One region of the Streptomyces sp. NPDC030814 genome, then DNA from elsewhere that is predicted to be linked to it. Evidence: riboswitches for the same ligand, from Rfam matches in the RefSeq annotation. Region 1 holds a riboswitch; the other holds the start of a gene.
The links. A riboswitch is a leader RNA that binds a small molecule or an ion and turns the genes downstream of it on or off. The one in region 1 is predicted to bind glycine.
Positions count from the first base shown of each region.

Region 2: linked by a shared signal. The riboswitch ahead of gcvT (glycine cleavage system aminomethyltransferase GcvT) and the one ahead of gcvP (aminomethyl-transferring glycine dehydrogenase) in region 1 are both predicted to bind glycine.

Region 1 is NZ_JBVIDX010000008.1:336,296-346,477, reverse strand. It holds gene ACZ43N_RS20020 (DUF881 domain-containing protein) at 1-103, shown strand, start outside; gene ACZ43N_RS20015 (small basic family protein) at 100-432, shown strand; gene ACZ43N_RS20010 (DUF881 domain-containing protein) at 438-1,313, shown strand; gene ACZ43N_RS20005 (FHA domain-containing protein) at 1,375-2,346, shown strand; gene ftsR (transcriptional regulator FtsR) at 2,391-3,146, shown strand; gene ACZ43N_RS19995 (bifunctional nuclease family protein) at 3,232-3,705, shown strand; gene ACZ43N_RS19990 (MerR family transcriptional regulator) at 4,055-4,735, shown strand; gene ACZ43N_RS19985 (DNA polymerase IV) at 4,898-6,307, shown strand; gene ACZ43N_RS19980 (PRC-barrel domain-containing protein) at 6,339-6,707, opposite strand; glycine riboswitch at 6,833-6,929, shown strand; gene gcvP (aminomethyl-transferring glycine dehydrogenase) at 7,102-9,987, shown strand; gene ACZ43N_RS19970 (DUF5999 family protein) at 10,100-10,182, opposite strand, start outside.
Region 2 is NZ_JBVIDX010000023.1:79,614-89,795, reverse strand. It holds gene ACZ43N_RS33685 (ABC transporter substrate-binding protein) at 66-1,820, opposite strand; gene ACZ43N_RS33680 (ABC transporter permease) at 1,889-2,887, opposite strand; gene ACZ43N_RS33675 (hypothetical protein) at 3,527-4,099, shown strand; gene ACZ43N_RS33670 (hypothetical protein) at 4,723-4,950, shown strand; gene ACZ43N_RS33665 (enhanced serine sensitivity protein SseB C-terminal domain-containing protein) at 5,070-5,858, opposite strand; gene ACZ43N_RS33660 (enhanced serine sensitivity protein SseB) at 6,049-6,825, opposite strand; gene ACZ43N_RS33655 (AAA family ATPase) at 6,945-7,619, opposite strand; glycine riboswitch at 7,865-7,962, shown strand; glycine riboswitch at 7,963-8,087, shown strand; gene gcvT (glycine cleavage system aminomethyltransferase GcvT) at 8,160-9,284, shown strand; gene gcvH (glycine cleavage system protein GcvH) at 9,452-9,829, shown strand; gene ACZ43N_RS33640 (serine hydroxymethyltransferase) at 9,844-10,182, shown strand, end outside.

The DNA of each region.
Region 1 (10,182 bases):
GATCCGGACCAGCATCTCCGTCGAGGGCGACGTCAAGGTGCCGGCCGCGCCGAGCGTGATCGTACGAACAGCAGAACCGAGCACTAAGAAAGGCACATCGTGATCGCCGTACTGGGCCTCGTCCTCGGAGTCGTGGCCGGACTGTTGGTCCGGCCCGAGGTACCCGCGGTGGTCGAGCCGTATCTCCCCATCGCCGTCGTCGCGGCCCTGGACGCCGTGTTCGGTGGTTTGCGCGCCATGCTGGACGGCATCTTCGACGACAAGGTCTTCGTGGTGTCGTTCCTGTCCAACGTGGTCGTCGCCGCGCTGATCGTGTTCCTGGGCGACAAGCTGGGTGTGGGTGCCCAGCTGTCCACCGGCGTGGTGGTCGTCCTCGGCATCCGCATCTTCTCCAACGCCGCGGCGATCCGCCGGCACGTGTTCCGGGCGTGAGGCCGATGAGAGAGAAGCACGAGACGCCGAGGCCGACGACGGTCTCGGGCGGGGGAGAGAGCGACGAGCCCACGACCCGGTTGCGCCGGGAGCTCCCGCAGGAGGTTCCCGCCACGGCCGCCGAGGGGCCCGGCAGGCCCGTGCCGGAGGAGAAGAACCGGCTGACCGGACGGCAGCGGCTGGCCCAGGGGCTGTGGCCACCGCGCTTCACGAGGGCCCAACTCATCGTCGCCGTCCTGCTGTTCGGCCTGGGCTTCGGTCTGGCCGTCCAGGTGGCCTCCAACAACGACGACAGCGCGCTGCGTGGCGCACGTCAGGAAGATCTCGTACGCATCCTCGATGAACTGGATGACCGTACTCAGCGTCTGGAGGAGGAGAAGCAGGGTCTCGAAGATCAGCGCACTGAGTTGGAGAACAGCTCGGACCAGGCCGAGGAGGCTCGCAAGCAGACGGTCGAGAAGGAACGGCAACTCGGCATTCTGGCGGGCACCGTGGCGGCGCAGGGACCCGGCATCACGCTGACGATCAACGACACGAAGGGGACGGTCGAGGCGGACATGTTGCTCGACGCGATCCAGGAGCTGCGGGCGGCCGGCGCGGAGGCGATCCAGGTCAACGGCGTACGCGTGGTGGCCAACACCTATCTCACCGATTCCGGCGAGGGAATCAGTGTCGACGGGAACAAGATCACCCAGCCCTTTCGTTTCAAGGTCATCGGCAACCCGCAGGACCTCGAGCCAGCGTTGAACATCCCCGGAGGCGTGGTGCAGACACTGGAGAAGGAGCAGGCCACCGTGACCGTGGAGCGGGCTGACAAGATCGTCGTGGACGCCTTGCGAGCGGCGAAGCGGCCTGACTACGCTCGGTCGTCCTCCCGGTGAACCGCAGGTGCATAGGGGTCGACAGGCGAGGGCATGAGGTTGCGGGGGGTCGGCGCACCGAATGGGTGGTGCGTGGTGGAAACTGTCTGGTGGAAACGGACGTTGTCAGGATGTCCGGGTCGGCCGGTGTGTTCAGTCAGGGTTCGTCCTGCCCCACGGGCGGGTCTGTTTCGGTCAAGGGGAATCGCCCGTGAAGTTGTTTGCGAAGTTGTTCGGCAAGAGCGCGCGAGAGGGCAGCGACAACGCGACCTCCCGCCATCGCGCGCAGCCGTCTCAGGCGGAGGGCCAGGGCGGTGAGCGCCCGCTGTTCCGGGACCAGGTCGCTGGTCCGGGCGGTGACATTTCCGGAGGTCAGGGCGCGCCGTCTGTTGACCCTGCCCAGTCGGGCCGCATAGGTTTCGGGGAACCCTCAACCTCAGGTACGGGTGGAGGGTTTGCCACCGACCCGTATGCGTCCAATGCCCCGGCGGGGCAGCCGCGGCAGGAGGATCCGTCGATGTCGGCCCTGGTGTGTACGAGGTGCGGTAACCGCAACGCGGAGAACAGCCGCTTCTGCTCGAACTGCGGCGCGCCGCTGCGTCCCGGCGCGGTCCCCGAGCGTCCGTCCGAGACGACCTCCACGATCTCGATCTCCGGTCTCGAGGCCTATGACTCCGAGACGACGGGGCAGACGCAGCTGCCGGCGTTGTCGCCGGAGGCCCAGGCCGCCGTCGACGCGCTGCCGCTCGGCTCGGCACTCCTCGTCGTGCGCCGTGGGCCGAACGCGGGCAGCCGCTTCCTCCTCGACAGCGACCTGACGACGGCGGGCCGTCACCCGCAGAGCGACATCTTCCTGGACGATGTCACCGTCTCCCGTCGGCACGTGGAGTTCCGCCGGGGCCAGGACGGCTCGTTCACGGTCGCCGACGTCGGCAGCCTGAACGGCACCTACGTCAACCGTGAGCGGATCGACCAGGTTGCCCTGCACAACGGTGACGAGGTGCAGATCGGCAAGTACCGGCTGGTCTTCTACGCGAGCCAGCGGGGTTACTGACCCGCCCCCGGACTCGTTCCGGGGGGAATCCCCAGGGAAGGTCCATGCTTCGAACAACGAGCGGTGGTGCCGACCACGGCACCGCCGCCGCGAACAGTGGCCTGATGAGCATCGGCACGGTGCTGAACCTGCTGCGCGAGGAGTTCCCCGAGGTCACGATCTCCAAGATCCGTTTCCTGGAGTCGGAGGGGCTCATCGAGCCGCAGCGGACCCCCTCGGGGTACCGCAAGTTCAGCGCCGAGGACGTCGAGCGCCTCGGACACGTCCTGAGGATGCAGCGGGACCACTATCTGCCGCTCAAGGTGATCCGTGAGCACCTGGAGGCCCTGGAACGGGGCGAGGACGTCCGGCTGCCGTCGGTGGGCCGCCAGCGCGACCTCGGCGACGGAGAGCGTCTGAGTGAGCTCTTCGGGGAGCCCGAGGAGCCCACCGTCGCCCGGATCGGGCGTGCCGAGCTGCTCGCCGGTGCCGGGATCGGCGAGGAGCAGCTGGCCGAGTGGGAGTCGTACGGGCTCGTGGCGCCGCTGCCGGACGGCTCTTACGACGCCGAGGCCCTCACGGTGGCCACGCTAGTGGTGGAACTGGGCCGGTTCGGCATCGAGCCGAGGCATCTGCGGGTGATGAGGGCCGCCGCCGATCGTGAGGCGGGCCTCGTGGAGCAGGTGGTCGCCCCGCTGCGCCGCCACCGCAATCCGCAGACCAGAGCGCATGCGGAGGACCGGACGAGAGAGCTGGCGGGGCTCACGGTGAAGCTGCACGCGGCGCTCGTGCGCAGCGCGCTGGGCATCAGGCTCCGCTGAAGCGGAAGTGTTCGCCTGTGGCGGATCACCCGGCCGATCCGTGCTCGACTACCCAAACATCCCGAGCACGGCCTAGGGTTGCTGTGTGAACGAGCTCGATGTCGTAGGTGTCCGGGTCGAAATGCCCTCCAACCAACCGATCGTGCTCCTGCGTGAAGTGGGAGGCGACCGTTACCTCCCCATCTGGATCGGGCCCGGGGAGGCGACCGCGATCGCCTTCGCCCAGCAGGGTATGGCCCCCGCGCGACCGCTGACCCACGACCTGTTCAAGGACGTGCTCGAGGCCGTCGGTCAGGAGCTCACGGAAGTGCGCATCACCGATCTGCGCGAGGGCGTCTTCTACGCGGAGCTGGTCTTCGCCAGCGGCGTCGAAGTGAGTGCCCGCCCCTCTGACGCCATAGCGCTGGCGCTGCGCACGGGGACTCCGATCTTCGGCAGTGACGGGGTGCTCGATGACGCGGGCATCGCGATCCCGGACGAGCAGGAGGACGAGGTGGAGAAGTTCCGCGAGTTCCTCGACCAGATCTCGCCGGAGGACTTCGGTACCAGCAGCCAGTGAGGCCGGGCGGCGGTTGGATCGGGTCTGGTGGCTGCTGGGTCCCGCGTCAGGGGTCCGGGGCTCTGGTGCGCGGCCGAGGGCGGGGCGACTGCCGGGCCGCACCGGCCGTCAGGGCCGGCGCGGCGATTAGCCGATCAAGGGGGGCGTGTCTCGGGACCCCGGCGCATGACGCGTGCCCATGCGGTGTTCTGCGGTTCCGCTTAGCACATTCGGCTAGCCTTTCCCCGCGGAAGGGCACGGGAAACCACTCTCAGGGTGATTATCACTCGGCGTGCCGAGTGTGGCGGTCGTTGACGCGCCCCTGGTGGCTGCCTACCGTCGAGAAGGCAGGTCAAGGACGGAGGTCGGCGTGAGAAACAGCGGCGACGGTACGGCTGGGGGTGCCCCCGGACGCAGTCTGGGGGAGAGTGGCGCGTACCCTCCCCCGAGCGCTCGGCTCCGCTCGAGCAGGGGATATCCCCATTCCGGCGCGGCCGGCCCCGTCCCCCACTTGCCGACGGCCGTCCAGGACGGCGCGGAGGTGGAGCCCGAGCCGCACGAGAACGTCGGGTACCGCGGCCCGACGGCTTGCGCCGCCGCCGGCATCACCTATCGGCAGCTGGACTACTGGGCCCGCACCGGTCTCGTGGAGCCCAGCGTGCGGCCCGCTCATGGGTCCGGGACGCAGCGCCTCTACAGCTTCCGGGACGTCGTCGTCCTCAAGATCGTCAAACGGTTCCTCGACACCGGTGTCTCCCTGCAGAACATCCGCACGGCCGTCCAGCATCTGCGGGAGCGGGGCTTCAGCGACCTGGAGCGGATGACGCTGATGAGCGACGGGGCCACGGTCTACGAATGCACCTCACCCGACGAGGTGCACGCTCTGCTCCAAGGCGGCCAGGGGATCTTCGGGATCGCCGTCGGGGTGGTCTGGCGCGACGTGGAAAGCGCTCTCTCCCAATTGCACGGGGAGCGGATCGACACGGGCGAGACGCTGGTACGCCCCAACCCGGCGGACGAACTGGCGCGCAGGCGCAACCGGGCGGTCTGAGCGCGACGGCCGGCCCGAGCGGTCGGCCGCAGCAGGGGCTGCCATCACTGGCGACCGGGCCTGCCATCGGCCGCTGTATCGGGGGGCTGCCGTCGGTGGTTACAGGGCCTCGTCGTCGGCCGTAGCAGGGCATTGTCAGTGGTGTAGGGCAGCATCGGAGATGTGAGAACCGCGCCCACGATCCTGCATCTCGACATGGATGCCTTCTACGCCTCGGTGGAGCAGGCGTCCAAGCCCAGTCTGCGCGGGAAAGCCGTCATCGTGGGCGGACTGGGCCCCCGTGGTGTGGTCGCCACCGCCTCGTACGAGGCGAGGGTTTTCGGTGTGCACTCGGCGATGCCCATGGCGCAGGCGCGTCGGCTCGCGCCGAACGCCGCCTATCTCACGCCGCGCTTCACGTTCTACCGGGCGATCAGTCAGCAGGTCATGGGGCTTCTGCACGCCCTGTCGCCGTTGGTGGAGCCGCTGAGCCTCGACGAGGCGTTCGTGGACCTGGAGGCCGGGGGAGCGGCCTGGGACGAGGCATCGGCCCGAGGGACAGGAGTGCGGTTGCGTCAGGAGATACGAGCGGTGACCGGGCTGACCGGGTCCGTGGGGCTCGCCGCCTCCAAGATGCTCGCGAAGATCGCCTCCGAGCAGGCCAAGCCGGACGGGCTGGTGCTCATCGAGCCCGGCACCGAGCGGGCGCTGCTCGGGCCGATGTCCGTGCGGATCCTGCCAGGGGTGGGGCCGGCGACCGGGGACCATCTGCGGCGCGCCGGGATCACCACCGTGGACGAGATCGCGGAGGCGGGCGAGGACGAGATCGTACGGCTGCTGGGGAAGGCCCACGGACATGGCCTGTATGCGATGGCGCTGGCGCGTGACGACCGGGCCGTGGTCGCCGAGCGGGACGCGAAGTCGGTGTCCGTGGAGGACACGTACGACGTGGACATCCATGACCGGGTACGGGTCCGCCTTGAGGTGCAGAGGCTCGCCGATCGGTGCGTGCGGCGGCTGAGGGCGTCCGGGCTGTCGGGGCGGACGATCGTGCTGAAGGTGCGGAGGTACGACTTCTCGACGCTGACCCGGTCGGAGACGCTGCGCGGGCCCACCGACGACCCGGCTGTGGTGCGTGAGGCCGCGGCCCGGCTGTTGGAGGCCGTCGACACCACCGGTGGGGTGCGGCTGCTCGGAGTGGGGGTCAGCGGGCTCGCCGACTACACGCAGGAGGACCTGTTCGCCCAGGCCGCGGGCGCGCCGGAGCTTCCGGAGGAGGAGGCGGTGGAGGAGGCCGTGGCGGAGGAGGGTGTCGCCGTCGAGCGGCGGTGGTCGGCCGGGCATGACGTCCGGCACGCCCAGTACGGGCACGGGTGGGTGCAGGGCAGCGGGCTCGGGCGGGTCACCGTACGGTTTGAGACGCCCGGGGACACGGAGCCGGGGCGGGTGCGGACGTTCCGCACGGACGACGCCGACCTCGAGGTGGTGGATCCGCTGCCGCTGGTGCCGGGCGGACCGGTGCGGCCGTCGGAGGCGGTGCCCGTGCCGGGGCCTGGAGCCGAGCACGAGGAAGGGCGGGGGGCGCTGGGCTGAGGAGATCGAGGTCGGGGCCTCGGTGTGCGCCTCAGGTGTCCTCCTGGCTCGCCGCGTTGCCGAAGTCGTGCTCCAGTGGGGGCGGCGGGGCCACGTCCAGGCCGTAGTGGTGGTAGAGCTGGAGTTCCTGTTCGGGGGAGAGGTGGCGGCCGACGCCGAAGTCGGGGGCGTCCTTGATGAGGGCGCGGTCGAAGGGGACGCGGAGGGTTCCCTCGACGAGCTCGCTGGGCTCAAGAGGAATGAAGGCGTCGCGGCCGAAGAGGCCCGTGCGTATCGCGGCCCACTCGGGGATGCCGGTCGCGTCGTCGAGGTAGACCTCGTCCACTGTGCCGATCTTGGTGCCCTTGCGGTCGAACGCCTTGCGGCCGATCAGATTGCGCGGATCGATGTCGGTCTGCACGGGCCCTCCAAGTGGTCGCCATGGGGGTTGCAAATCCTTCCTCACCACTACGAAAAGGCACATCGGGGAACGCGGCCACTCGAAGACACGTGCGTTGACCGCGCTGATACGCTGGCATCGGCTGTTGAACCCGTGCGGGAGAGTCCTCCGGACACCATCCGGAGGCGCCGAAGGAGCAAATCCTCCCCGGAATCTCTCAGGCTCACGTACCGCACGGACGAGGTCACTCTGGAAAGCAGAGCGGGTGTCGACGGTTTCCGCTCTCACCGACGGTGAAAGCCGGCCCGCACCCGGGCCGGTGAAGCTCTCAGGTCGAGATGACAGAGGGGGAGGCCGTCCGGGCACCCGTGCCGTGGTGCCCTCGAAGGTCGCGTCAGACCAGGAGGCCTCCGCAATGACCGCCCACCGCATTCCGCTCGCAGAGCTCGAACAGGGCATCCCGTTCGAGCGGCGTCACATCGGACCCGACGCCGAGGCCCGGGCCAAGATGCTCGCCCAGGTCGGATACGGCTCGCTCGACGAGCTGACGGCCGCCGCGGTCCCCGACGTGATCAAGAACGCCGAGGCGCTGAAGCTGCCGGGCGCCCGAACCGAGGCCGAGGTGCTCGCCGAGCTGCGCTCACTCGCCGACCGCAACCAGGTGCTGGGCTCCATGATCGGACTCGGCTACTACGGGACGTTCACCCCGCCGGTGATTCTGCGGAACGTCATGGAGAACCCCGCCTGGTACACGGCCTACACGCCGTACCAGCCCGAGATCTCCCAGGGCCGGCTCGAAGCGCTGCTCAACTTCCAGACCATGGTCGCCGACCTCACCGGCCTCCCCACCTCCGGTGCCTCCCTGCTCGACGAGGGCACGGCCGCCGCGGAGGCCATGGCGCTGTCCCGGCGCATGGGCAAGAACAAGAAGGGTCTCTTCCTGGTCGACGCGGACACGCTGCCGCAGACCATCGCCGTGATCGAGACCCGTGCCGAGCCCGCCGGGGTCGAGATCGTCGTCGCCGATCTCAGCGACGGCATTCCCGCCGACATCGCCTCCCGTGAGATCAACGGCGTGCTCCTGCAGTACCCGGGTGCCTCCGGTGCCGTACGCGATCTCAAGCCGGTCATCGAGCAGGCCCATGGAATCGGGGCGCTCGTCACCGTCGCCGCCGACCTGCTCGCCCTCACCCTGCTGACCCCGCCGGGTGAGCTGGGCGCCGACATCGCGGTCGGCACGACGCAGCGGTTCGGTGTGCCGATGGGCTTCGGCGGGCCGCACGCGGGCTACATGGCCGTGCAGGAGAAGTTCGCACGCAGCCTGCCCGGACGGCTCGTGGGCGTCTCCGTGGACGCCGACGGACACAAGGCGTACCGGCTCGCCCTCCAGACGCGTGAGCAGCACATCCGCCGCGAGAAGGCGACCAGCAACATCTGTACCGCTCAGGTGCTGCTCGCTGTGATGGCCGGCATGTACGCCGTCTACCACGGCCCCGAGGGGCTGCGGACCATCGCACGGCGCACCCACCGGTATGCCACCGTCCTCGCCGCGGGGCTCGCCGCGGGCGGGGTCGAGGTCGTGCACGGCGCGTACTTCGACACGCTCACCGTGCGGGTACCGGGACGGGCAGCCGAGGTCGTGGCCGCCGCGCGGGAGCACGGCGTGAACCTGCACCTCGTGGACGCCGACCAGGTGTCCGTCGCCTGCGACGAGACCACCACGCGGGCGCAGCTGGGCGCCGTGTGGACGGCGTTCGGCGTGGAGGGCAACGTCGAGGATCTCGACGCCGCCGCCGAGGACACGCTGCCCGGGGCGCTGCTGCGCTCCGACGAGTACCTCGCGCACCCCGTGTTCCACGAGCACCGGTCCGAGACCGCGATGCTGCGCTACCTTCGCCGTCTCGCCGACCGGGACTACGCGCTCGACCGGGGCATGATCCCGCTGGGCTCCTGCACGATGAAGCTCAACGCGACCACCGAGATGGAGCCGGTGACCTGGCCCGAGTTCGGGCAGCTGCACCCCTTCGCGCCCGCCGCGCAGGCGCAGGGCTATCTGACGCTGATCCGTGAGCTGGAGGAGCGGCTCGCCGAGGTCACCGGATACGACAAGGTGTCGCTCCAGCCGAACGCCGGCTCGCAGGGCGAGCTGGCCGGGCTGCTCGCCGTACGCGGCTACCACCGGGCCAACGGCGACGACCAGCGGACCGTGTGCCTCATCCCGTCCTCCGCGCACGGCACCAACGCCGCGAGCGCCGTGATGGCCGGCATGAAGGTCGTCGTCGTGAAGACCGCCGAGGACGGCGAGATCGACGTCGAGGACCTGCGGGCGAAGATCGAGCAGTACCGTGACCAGCTGTCCGTGCTGATGATCACCTACCCGTCGACGCACGGTGTGTTCGAGGAGCACGTCGCCGACATCTGCGCCCAGGTGCACGACGCGGGCGGCCAGGTCTACGTCGACGGCGCCAACCTCAACGCGCTGGTGGGCCTCGCCAAGCCCGGCCACTTCGGTGGTGACGTCTCCCACCTGAACCTGCACAAGACGTTCTGCATCCCGCACGGCGGCGGCGGTCCCGGTGTCGGACCCGTGGCGGTCCGGGAGCACCTGGCGCCTTATCTGCCGAACCACCCGATGCAGCCCGCGGCCGGCCCGGAGACCGGCGTGGGCCCGATCTCGGCCGCCCCGTGGGGCTCGGCGGGCATCCTGCCGATCTCGTGGGCGTACGTCCGGCTGATGGGCGGCGAGGGGCTCAAGCGGGCGACGCAGGTCGCGGTGCTCAGCGCCAACTACATCGCCAAGCGGCTGGAGCCGCACTACCCGGTGCTGTACACCGGCCCGGCCGGGCTCGTGGCGCACGAGTGCATCGTCGACCTGCGACCGCTGGCGAAGACGACCGGGGTGAGTGTCGACGACATCGCCAAGCGGCTGATCGACTACGGCTTCCACGCGCCGACCATGTCCTTCCCGGTGGCCGGGACGCTGATGATCGAGCCGACCGAGTCGGAGGACCTCGCCGAACTGGACCGGTTCTGCGATGCGATGATCGCGATCCGCGCGGAGATCGAGAAGGTCGGTTCCGGCGAGTGGCCCGCCGAGGACAACCCGCTGCGGAACGCGCCGCACACCGCGGCCGCGCTCGGCGGCGAGTGGAGCCATGCGTACACCCGCGAGGAGGCAGTGTTCCCGGCGGGGGTCAAGCCCGCCGACAAGTACTGGCCGCCGGTGCGCCGGATCGACCAGGCCTTCGGTGACCGGAACCTGGTCTGCTCCTGCCCGCCGCTGGACGCCTACGAAGAGTAGTCACCAGCGGATACGCGTCGGGCCGGCCCGGAGACTGTCTCTCCGGCCGGCCCCTTGTGTGTCCGGACGGGCGCCCGCTGCGGGAACCCGCCCTGTGCGCACCTCGCCCGGCTCAGGCCGCCGTCATCACCGTGCCGCTGTCCAGCGGGCGGTGCGGGGCGATGATCTGGCCGTCGGGAAGGAGCTCACCGGTGT
Region 2 (10,182 bases), on a different contig from region 1:
GACCGGCGCCGGCGCCCGCGGGTGACGAACCCGCGGGCGCCAATGCCTTCACCTGCCTTCCGGGGCTACTGCTTGGTGGTACCGATGTTGAGGTAGTCGTACTGGCCGCTGAAGGCGGACGACGACACCACGTTGGTGGCGTACGGCGAGCGGTACAGCAGGACCTTGAAGTAGGTCAGCGGCACGATGGCGGCCTGCTCCATGACCTTCTTGTCGACCTGGGTGTACGCGGCGGTGCGGGCGGCCTCGTCGGTATTGCCGATCGCGTCGTCGAGCAGCTTGTTGATCTCCGGGTCGTTCAGCTCCGACAGGTTGGTGTTGCCGGACTGGCCGATGGCCTTGCCGTGGACGATCTGCTGCAGGAAGCCGTAGCCGGTCGGCCAGTCGGAGCCCCACTGCATCATGATCAGGCCGATGTTCTGCTTCTTGTTGAACTTCGGCACGCCCGCGTAGTCGGAGAAGTACTTGCCCGACGGGAACTGCTTGATCTCGGCGTCGATGCCGACCTTCTTCAGCGCGCCGACGATCGCGGTGGCCGCGTCGACCTCGCCCTGGCGGTCGGTACGGGCGGAGATGGCGGTCTTGAAGCCCTTCTCCTGGCCGCAGGCCTTCAGGTGCTCCTTGGCCTTGGCCTCGTCGCCCTTGTTGCCCTTGGTGGCGTAGAGGTCGTACTTCTCGTAGCCCGGGACGTCGGTCGGCAGGACCGTGGAGGCGATGTCACCGCGGATCGGGCCGCCCATGGCGGTCTGCACGGCGACCTTGTTGATCGCGTACTGCACGGCCTTGCGGCACTCGACGTTGTCGAACGGCTTCAACTGGGTGTTGATCGCCGTGTAGATGAGGCGGCCACCGAGCGCGTTGTCCGTGTTGGCGAGCTTGTCCTTGTCGTTGACGAGCTGCGCCTGGGTCTGGGCGTCGACACCCGTGCCCTGGATGTCGATCATCGTGTCGCCGGCCATCACGTCCTTGTCGATGGTGGCCTTGTTGACCTTCAGGTTCACGACGATCTTGTCCGGGTACTGCTTGCGCAGCGGGTCCGTCTTCGCGTCCCACTCGGGGTTGCGGGTCAGGACGATCTGCCTGCCCTCGTCGTACTTCTCGAACTTGTACGAGCCGGTCGACACGACCTTCTTGGTGTAGTCGACGCCGGTGTCCTTGGCGCGCGGCACCGGGGCGGTCTGGGGCTGGCTCGCCAGGAAGTCGAAGTCGGCGAAGGGCTTGTTGAGCTTGAAGACGATGGTGTTGTCGTCCGGCGTCTCGATGGACGCGATGCCCTTCTCGCTCTTGTCCTTGTACGGACCCTTGTACTTGTCCCCGCCCTCCAGCAGTTGCTGGAAGTAGTTGGGGCCGGAGGAGAGCACGTCACGGGCGAAGTTGGAGCGCTCGACCGCGTACTTGACGTCCTTAGAGGTGACGACCGTGCCGTCCTCGAACTTCACGCCCTGGCGGATCTTGTACGTCCAGGTCTTGCCGCCGTCGCTGGGCGTACCCGCGCTCTCGGCCAGGTCCGGGACGAGCTCGTTGCCCTTCTCGCCGGGACCGGGCTTGAAGGTCATCAGCGGACGCGCGTAGAGGCGGCTGAAGTTGAACCCGTACGCGTAGTACATGTTGCCCGGGTCGAGGGACTCGGGAGCGTCGGAGCTCGCGTAGGTGACCGTGCCGCCCTTCTTGGTGGACGCGTTCACGACGTCCTTGGTCGCGGCGTTGGCGCCGGCGGGCTTGGTGGCGTCTTCCGGGCTGTCATCGGCCTTGCTGCAGGCCGACAGGAGCAAGCCGGCACTGCTGACAGCCGCGATCGCGGCCATTGCTGACCTTCGCATGATGGTCTGTTTCCCCTTCGTAGTTGGACAGTTGAGCAGGACGCGACGGGTGCCCGCGACCGCAGACGTCAGCGGCTGCGGGGGTCGAGGGCGTCCCTGAGGCCGTCACCGAGGAGGTTGAAGGCCAGCACCGTGATGAAGATCGCGAGGCCGGGAACGATCATGAACTGCGGGTCGACTTCGAAGAAGTCCTTCGCATCGTCGAGCATTCCGCCCCAGGAGGCCTGCGGCGGGCGGATACCGACACCGAGGAAGCTCAGGGAGGCCTCGAAGATGATGTTGGTCGGGATCAGCAGCGTCGAGTAGACGGTGATCGGCGCGACGAGGTTCGGCAGCAGCTCCTTGAAGAGGATGTACGGCCCGGCGGCCCCCATCCCCCGGGAGGCGTCGATGAACTCCCGCTCCCGCAGCGCCATGGTCTGGGCGCGCACGATGCGCCCCATGTACGGCCAGTTGAAGAAGCCGATCACGAAGATGAGCACCGAGATGTGCAGGGGGAGTCCTTCGAGGCCGAAGGCGCCGCCCTGGAGCGTGGCGGAGATGGCGATGGCGAACAGCAGCAGCGGGAACGCCAGGAAGGTGTCCATCAGCCGGCTGATGATCGAGTCGACCCGGCCGCCGTAGTAGCCCGCGAGCAGTCCGAGCACGGTGCCGATCGCGTTGGAGAGGAGGGTCGCGCCGAAGGCGACGACCAGGGAGACCCAGGAGCCCTCCAGGATGCGCGCGAGGATGTCGCGGCCGAACTTCGGCTCGACACCGAGCGGGTGGTCCCAGCTCATCCCGCCGAAGTCGCCCTTCGGCAGGGAGGTGTTGGGGTCGATCAGGTCCTGGTTGAAGGCGTTGGGGTCGAGTCCGAGCAGCGACTGGAGCGGCCGGGAGAGGGCCGCGATCAGGATCAGCAGGACCACCACGACTCCGCCGGCCACCGCCACCTTGTCGCGCTTGAAGCGGGTCCAGGCGATCTGGCCGAGTGAACGGCCCTCGATCCTCTTGGCCTCGACACCTTCCAGCACGGCCTCGGGCTGCGCCTCGGCCTGCGATCCGGTCGTCTCAATGGGTGCGGTCATCGTCCCTCGTGCTTGCCCGTGCCGGTGGTTGCCGACTGTGCTTGGCGGCCGCCCGGGTCTGCGGTGCGGTCCGTTGCCACTACTGCCGTCGTTCTCTCGCGTCGTACTGCTTGCAGGTGACCCGGTGTCAACGCCACTGTCGCGCCGGGTCATTGGGAGGGAGAGGCACATACGGCACTGAACCGCACCGTATGAACAGCACGTTCGGCCGACCCCCCACCGCTCTGGGGGAGTCTTCAACGGTGGCGCGATCAGGCACCAGACCCGGCGGCGAATGTATGCGCAACCGTGATGTGGCCAGCAGGGTTCCGGAATCCGAACATCGCGTGCGCGTGAGCGGCACCGGACACAGTGTTACAAGTGGCCCAGGTCACAGATCGAGTCCACCATGTCCAGATCACCCTCAATCATCCCCTTCGGGTGCGTGGCAATTCGGGCGAAGAACACATGCCGCCGGTCGCCCTGTCGGTCATTTCCCTCGTATTTGAGGTTCGTTTGAGCGTCACTTCGTAACAGAATCCCCTGCCCATTGCGGGCCGTCTCGACCCCCACTAACTTCTTCCCCGCCGGGGCAGCGTGACCCACTCCCCCGGACACGGGAATTAATTGACCGGGTCAACGGGGAAAACGGGGATACAAATGAATCTGCGCAACAAGCGTGCTCTTTCCGCGACTCTCGCGACGACCGCGCTGGTCACCGGCGCCCTCACGGCCCTGCCGGCCACGGCGAACGCCGCCGAGCAGGCCCCCATGCGCTGCGAGGGCTACACCTACTCCAAGGTAATCAAGCTCGGCAAGCCGTGGTACGCCTCCCGCGGGCCGGTCGTCAGCAAGCGGAACAGCAGCTCCAGCAAGTCCACCCTGGTCTACTCGATCAAGACCACCAAGACCCGCACGACGACCTGGGGCGGCGAGGCCAGCGCCAGCGTGGGCTGGGGAATCGCCCAGGTCGAGGCCAAGACCAAGTACGAGGTGGCCAGGTCCGTCGCCAAGGGCCGCACCGTCACCAACCGCATGACGGTCGACCCGGGCAAGCGCGGCTACACCCAGCCGATGGTCGAGTACCAGAAGTTCCAGGTCGAACGCTGGCGCGAGCTCGGCAACTGCAAGCACGACCGGATCGAGATCGTCGGCATCCTGAAGGGAATCACTTCCTCCCTGCACTTCGCGGAATGCCAGACGAGGCAGTCCTCCTGTACACCGAAGCCGTAATTCGGCGATTTCGGGAAAAGCGCGCCGCCTGTTCCGGGGCCCAGGGACGGGTGGCGCGTCTCCACGGGAATGCGTAAAACAAAAACTTGAGAACGGGGAACGGGGAACGGGGAACGGGGAACGGGGAACGGGGAACGGGGAAATTGAACAAGCTCATGGCGGCGCCATGACGACGGTCGCGGTCGGTGCCGTGGTTCCGCTGCCAAGGGCTGTCCCGTGATCCGCGGTGGATCAGCGCACGGCGTCGGATGCGGTGCATCACTGGATGTATGCGGGCGTTCCGACAACGCGGCGAGGTGCCGTAGCGGTCGTCGTGCGCCCGCCGGGGATTACGGGACAGCACTTGGCGTCCGCTCCGGCGCGCGCGGACGCCCGGTCGAATGTCCGCAAGCCGGGCGCGTCAGGCTCGTCCGACAGTGCGTCGCCAGGGAGCCGGCGGTCAGCCGTGCCCAGCAGCACCGGAACGCCACGGGCCGGACGGTCCAGGTCACGGCGGCGTGCGAGGTGGCCGCGGTGCGGTCCGCGGTCAAGGGCGCGGTGAAGCCGGCCACCGTCCTGCCTGAGCCTGGAGAAACAGACCCGCCTGAAGCCGGACCCCCGCCGGTCGGCGGACGTCCGCCACCATGCCGGTCACGGCAAAGGGCAAGCCCGGCAAGGCGGTTCTGTACGGGGACACCAGGCAGGTCGCGGGCTCGTACGCGGCCAGGACCTGCGACACGACCGGCACCGCCTGCGGCCCGGCGCAGAAGGGTTCCGCCGTCGGCTGGACCAAGGTGGTCACAGGCACGGTCGGTTGCGGCGACGAGGCGGTCGACCGGAACGCGGCGGCGGCCCGGAGGAGGTACTGCTGAGCGGCGTTCACGAGCACGGGGGCAGGTGAACGCGTGACGGAGCCCCCGGCTCCCGGAAGGGCTCGCCACCGAGCCGGACCGGAGCCGGGGCTCCTGCCGTGCCCGCGGCGGGGCGGAGCTCAGTACCCGCCCGGATAGCCGTATCCGCCGGCGGCCGGCGCCTGGGCCGGGGCGCCGTGGGCCTCGCGGTCGTAGAAGGGGCGGGCGGCTGCGCGCAGCCACATCGCGACCGGGTCGTACTCGTCGGACATGGCGACGGTGGAGACGGGCAGCCCGTCGGGGACGGCGCCGATGGACTGCTGCATCATCGCGCGCACCGAGTCGACCGCGGGCGGCGAGGTGTCGTACACATCGAGGCCGATCGCCAGGTACGGCGCGCCGAGCGAGGGCTGCACCCAGGCGCGGCGCAGGGAGCGCACGGCCGGGGTGCGGTGGGCGTTCTGGGTGAGCAGCGCGTAGAACTGCGGGATCTCGATGGCCGGCTCGGACAGCCGCAGCGGGCCCGCGGGCTGCCGCTCCAGGCCCGTGGCGATCCGCCGCAGATCCAGCCAGGGGATGCCGACGCCGCCGCCCGGCGCGTGCGGGTTGAGCCAGAGTCCGTAGTGGTCGGGGTAGAGCGTGCGGGCCACGTCCAGGCCGTCGACGACCTCGTAACTGCGGTTCCAGCCGCTGGCGGAGAGCTCCTGGGCGGAGGTGACACAGGGCGCGTAGTTGAACCCGTCCACCTCCATGTTCCCGTACTGGGCGTCCGGGGAGCCGGCCTGGCCGTGCCACAGGAGCATCCAGACCTGGCCGGTGGCGGGGGTCGCGAGGGCACGCAGCAACGCCTCGTAGGCGTCGTAACGCCCCGGCGTCACCTGGCGCAGCATGTGCTCGACCTGCCCGGTCGCCGTGCCGCTCGCGCTCACGTCAGCCGCCCTTCGGTATGGACCATGGTGGTGTTGGACCCGGTTGTGAAAACAGCTTAGGTGGTGTGCAGGTCGAGCCGGTGAGGGCTCGGGGCTTGCTGTGCGTCGCGGACCCCGGTGTCGTCGTGGCTGGTCGCGCCCCGCGGCGGAGCCGCTGACGCCGCGGCCCCGCGCCCTGTCGGGGCCGGTGTCAGTACCCCTGTTGGTAGAAGGGGCGGACCTTTTCGCGGAGCCAGTGGCCCACCGGGTCCTGGGCCACGTCCAGGAAGACCATGTTGACCGGCCAGGCCACCGGTTGTTTGCCGAGGGCGCGGCCGAGGGCATCCAGGAGGAGGGCGCGGTCGGCCTCCCAGGAGACCAGGTCGACGCCGATGAACATCACGGGGTCGGCGGTCTCGATGGCGGCGAGGCAGCGGCGGGCGGTGAGGACGGCGCCGGTCGCGGCGAACTCGGCGGAGGCCGCGGCGAGGAAGTCGACCGGGTCGTCCTGCCAGTCCGGTTCGAACAGGCGGACCCGGGCTCCGCTCGCCGCCCCGTCCAGCGGGGTCCGGGCGGCCCGGCACAGCTCGGCCACGGCCGGCGGCGGCAGCGGGATGCCCACGAGACCGTCCGGGTTCAGGGCGAGGCCGACCTGCGGGGGCAGGCCGCGGGCGAACTCGACGGCCGGGGCGATCGTGTACGACATGTGGCTGCCGACGACCTGGCGGAACTGCTCCTCGGAGCTGAAGACCGGCACATACGCCTGGCCGTCCAGCTCCATCGTCGGCAGATCCAGCTCACGGCTGTGCGGTCCCCCGCCCTCGGGCAGCGGCACCCACACGAAGCTGCGGGACAGCACCTCCACGATCCGCGCGCCTGCCCCCGGCACCCCGAGGGAGGCGGAGAGCACCTCCTCCAGCTCATTGCCGGGCCACCCGCCGTGTCCATGGGGGTGTGCCTGTGCCGGGAAGTCCGCCGGGAAGTCCATCTGCCGCCTACCGCTTTACTCCGTGATGCTGTTGTCCCTGCACCTTAATGCCCGCCGCCGACAAAGGGGACGGCCCGGCTTCGGCCCTCGGCGGGGCCCGCCCCTCGGGCGGCCCGCCCTCAGGCCTCGAAGCCGATCCGCTTCAGCGCGTCCGCCGCGGCCCGGTCGATCAGCACCGCCGACCCGCAGCCCTCCGGCAGGCGCCCCTTCTCCACGGCCCGCAGCAGCCGGGTCATGGCGCCCCGGTGCCGGGCGAAGGCGTACCGGGACACCCCGCGACCCCGTTCCCGCTGTCCGTCCCGCGCCTCACCGGGGGTGACGTCGAGCAGCAGCAGATGGAGGGTGCCGCCCCGCCTGACGGCCTCCCGCGCGAGCCAGCGCCGCACCCACGCCTGGGTCCCGCAGTCGTGCACCACGACGCCCTCGCCGGAGCGCAGCGCGCGTCGGAGCCCGGCGTAGTGCGCGAGGCGCACGAACGGCCGGTACACGGCGTACGGCAGGACGCGCGCCAGGCGCGCGTCGAAGCGGTCGCGCGTGTCCTGGGAGTCGATCCGCGGACCCGGCACCGTGCGCCGCATCAGGGTCGACTTGCCGCTGCCGGGCAGTCCGGTGACGACCACGAGGTCGTCCGCTCCGAACGACAGCTCGTGCGGGCTCCGCCCGGAGCGCTCCCTGAGGTCGCGGACGACCGCCGCCGGGAACGGGCCGCAGGCCGCGGCGGCCGGGCCGGCGGGCTGCTCGGGCAGGGCGAGGCCCGAGGTCGTCGCGTACGCCGTGGTCCTGTTCACCGTGATCGTCCTCCCCAGGGTTTGGAAGACCCATCCCCACCGACTGTAAAGAGAAGGTAATGCCCGATGGCTCCTGATTCAGTCCTCGTTTCGCCACAAGAGTGCTACGGACCGCTGTGTCTGTCCCTTCGTCCCGTGCGCCGCCCGGGACGGGGGCGCCGGGAGCGACGTCTCCCCGGCACTGAGGCTCCCCCCTGCCGTGCCGCGCCGATGCGTGCAATGATGTGCGCGCCAACTGCATACCGGCCGCTTGAATCCGCGCGGGAGAGCTCCCAGCAGTCTTCGCTGGGGCGCCGAAGGAGCAAGTCCCTCCCTTGAATCTCTCAGGCCCAGATACCGCGCGGGCGAGGCACATCTGAAAAGCGAGCCGCTGCGTCAGTGGCTCCACCCAAGGTGCAAACCGCGACCACCGGTACGTCATCAGGACGTACGGTCGAGGTGAACCTCTCAGGTTCCGATGACAGATGGGGAGGAACGTCCTCGCCTTCCCCCACGCTCGGCTTCGCTCGCGCGGGAGGGACCCCCATCGCCTTGGGAGCAGAACCGATGAGCAGTAGCCCCACCGCCGGACCGCGCCGTACCGCGCTCGATGCCCTGCATCGCTCGCTCGGCGCGACGATGACCGACTTCGCGGGCTGGGACATGCCCCTGCGCTACGGCTCCGAGCGCGACGAGCACAACGCCGTACGGACCAGGGCCGGGCTCTTCGACCTGTCCCACATGGGCGAGATCACCGTCACAGGACCGCAGGCGGCCGCGCTCCTCGACCACGCCCTCGTCGGGAACATCGGCGGCGTGCGGACGGGCCGCGCCCGCTACACCATGATCTGCCGCGAGGACGGCGGCATCCTCGACGACCTGATCGTCTACCGCCTCGCGGAGACCGAGTACATGGTCGTCGCGAACGCCTCCAACGCCCAGGTCGTGCTGGACGCCCTGGTGGAGCGCGCGGCCGGTTTCGACGCCGAGGTGCGGGACGACCGGGACGCGTACGCGCTGATCGCGGTCCAGGGCCCCGAGTCGCCCGGCATCGTGAAGGCGCTCTCCGACGCCGACCTCGACGGCCTGAAGTACTACGCGGGCCTGCCCGGCACGGTCGCCGGCGTCCCGGCGCTGATCGCGCGCACCGGGTACACCGGCGAGGACGGATTCGAGCTGTTCGTGAAGCCGGAGCACGCCGTCGAGCTGTGGCAGGCGCTGACCGAGGCCGGCAAGGACGTCGGCCTGGTGCCGTGCGGGCTGTCCTGCCGGGACACGCTGCGCCTGGAGGCGGGGATGCCGCTGTACGGGCACGAGCTGACCACCGAGCTGACGCCCTTCGACGCCGGGCTCGGCCGGGTGGTGAAGTTCGAGAAGGAGGGCGACTTCGTGGGCCGCGCGGCCCTGCGCGAGGCCGCCGAGAACGCCAACCACGAGCCGCCGGTCCTCGTCGGCCTGATCGCCGAGGGCCGGCGGGTTCCCCGCGCCGGATACCCCGTCGTCGCCGAGGGCAAGGTGATCGGCGAGGTCACCTCCGGCGCCCCCTCCCCCACACTGGGCAAGCCGATCGCGATGGCGTACGTCGACGCCATGTACGCCGTCCCGGGCACCACCGGGGTCGCCGTGGACATCCGCGGCAGCCACGAGCCGTTCGAGGTCGTGGCGCTGCCGTTCTACAAGCGGTCCAAGTGACACCGTCGTAGTCGGCTCACCGTCGTTCAGAAGCGGCATGGCGTCGTCGTGCGGAACCGCACGGCACCGCCCCCGGGCGTGACAAAGGGCACATCCGCCCTGCTCAACAGTGGTTTCAGCAGTCCCTCATTCATCACCACTCCCCCGCGTACAGGAGAATTCAGGCCATGAGCAACCCCCAGCAGCTGCGCTACAGCAAGGAGCACGAGTGGCTGTCGGCCGCCGAGGACGGCGTCTCGACGGTGGGCATCACGGAGCACGCGGCCAACGCGCTCGGCGATGTCGTCTACACCCAGCTTCCCGAGGTGGGCTCCACGGTGACCGCGGGCGAGTCCTGCGGCGAGCTGGAGTCGACGAAGTCCGTCAGCGACCTGTACTCCCCGGTGACCGGTGAGATCACCGAGGTCAACGAGGACGTGGTCAACGATCCGTCGCTGGTGAACACCGCCCCGTTCGAGGGCGGCTGGCTGTTCAAGGTACGGATCGCGGAGGAGCCGGCCGATCTGCTCTCCGCCGACGAGTACACCGCCTTCATCGCCGGCTGAGAGGTCGTAGCCCCATGTCGCTTCTGAACACGCCCCTGCACGAGCTGGATCCCGAGGTCGCCGCCGCCGTCGACGCCGAACTCCACCGCCAGCAGTCCACCCTGGAGATGATCGCCTCGGAGAACTTCGCTCCGCTCGCCGTCATCGAGGCCCAGGGCTCCGTCCTCACCAACAAGTACGCCGAGGGCTACCCCGGTCGCCGCTACTACGGCGGCTGCGAACACGTCGACGTCACCGAGCAGATCGCCATCGACCGCGTCAAGGCCCTCTTCGGTGCGGAGTACGCCAACGTCCAGCCCCACTCCGGTGCCTCCGCCAACCAGGCGGCGCTGTTCGCGCTGGCCCAGCCGGGC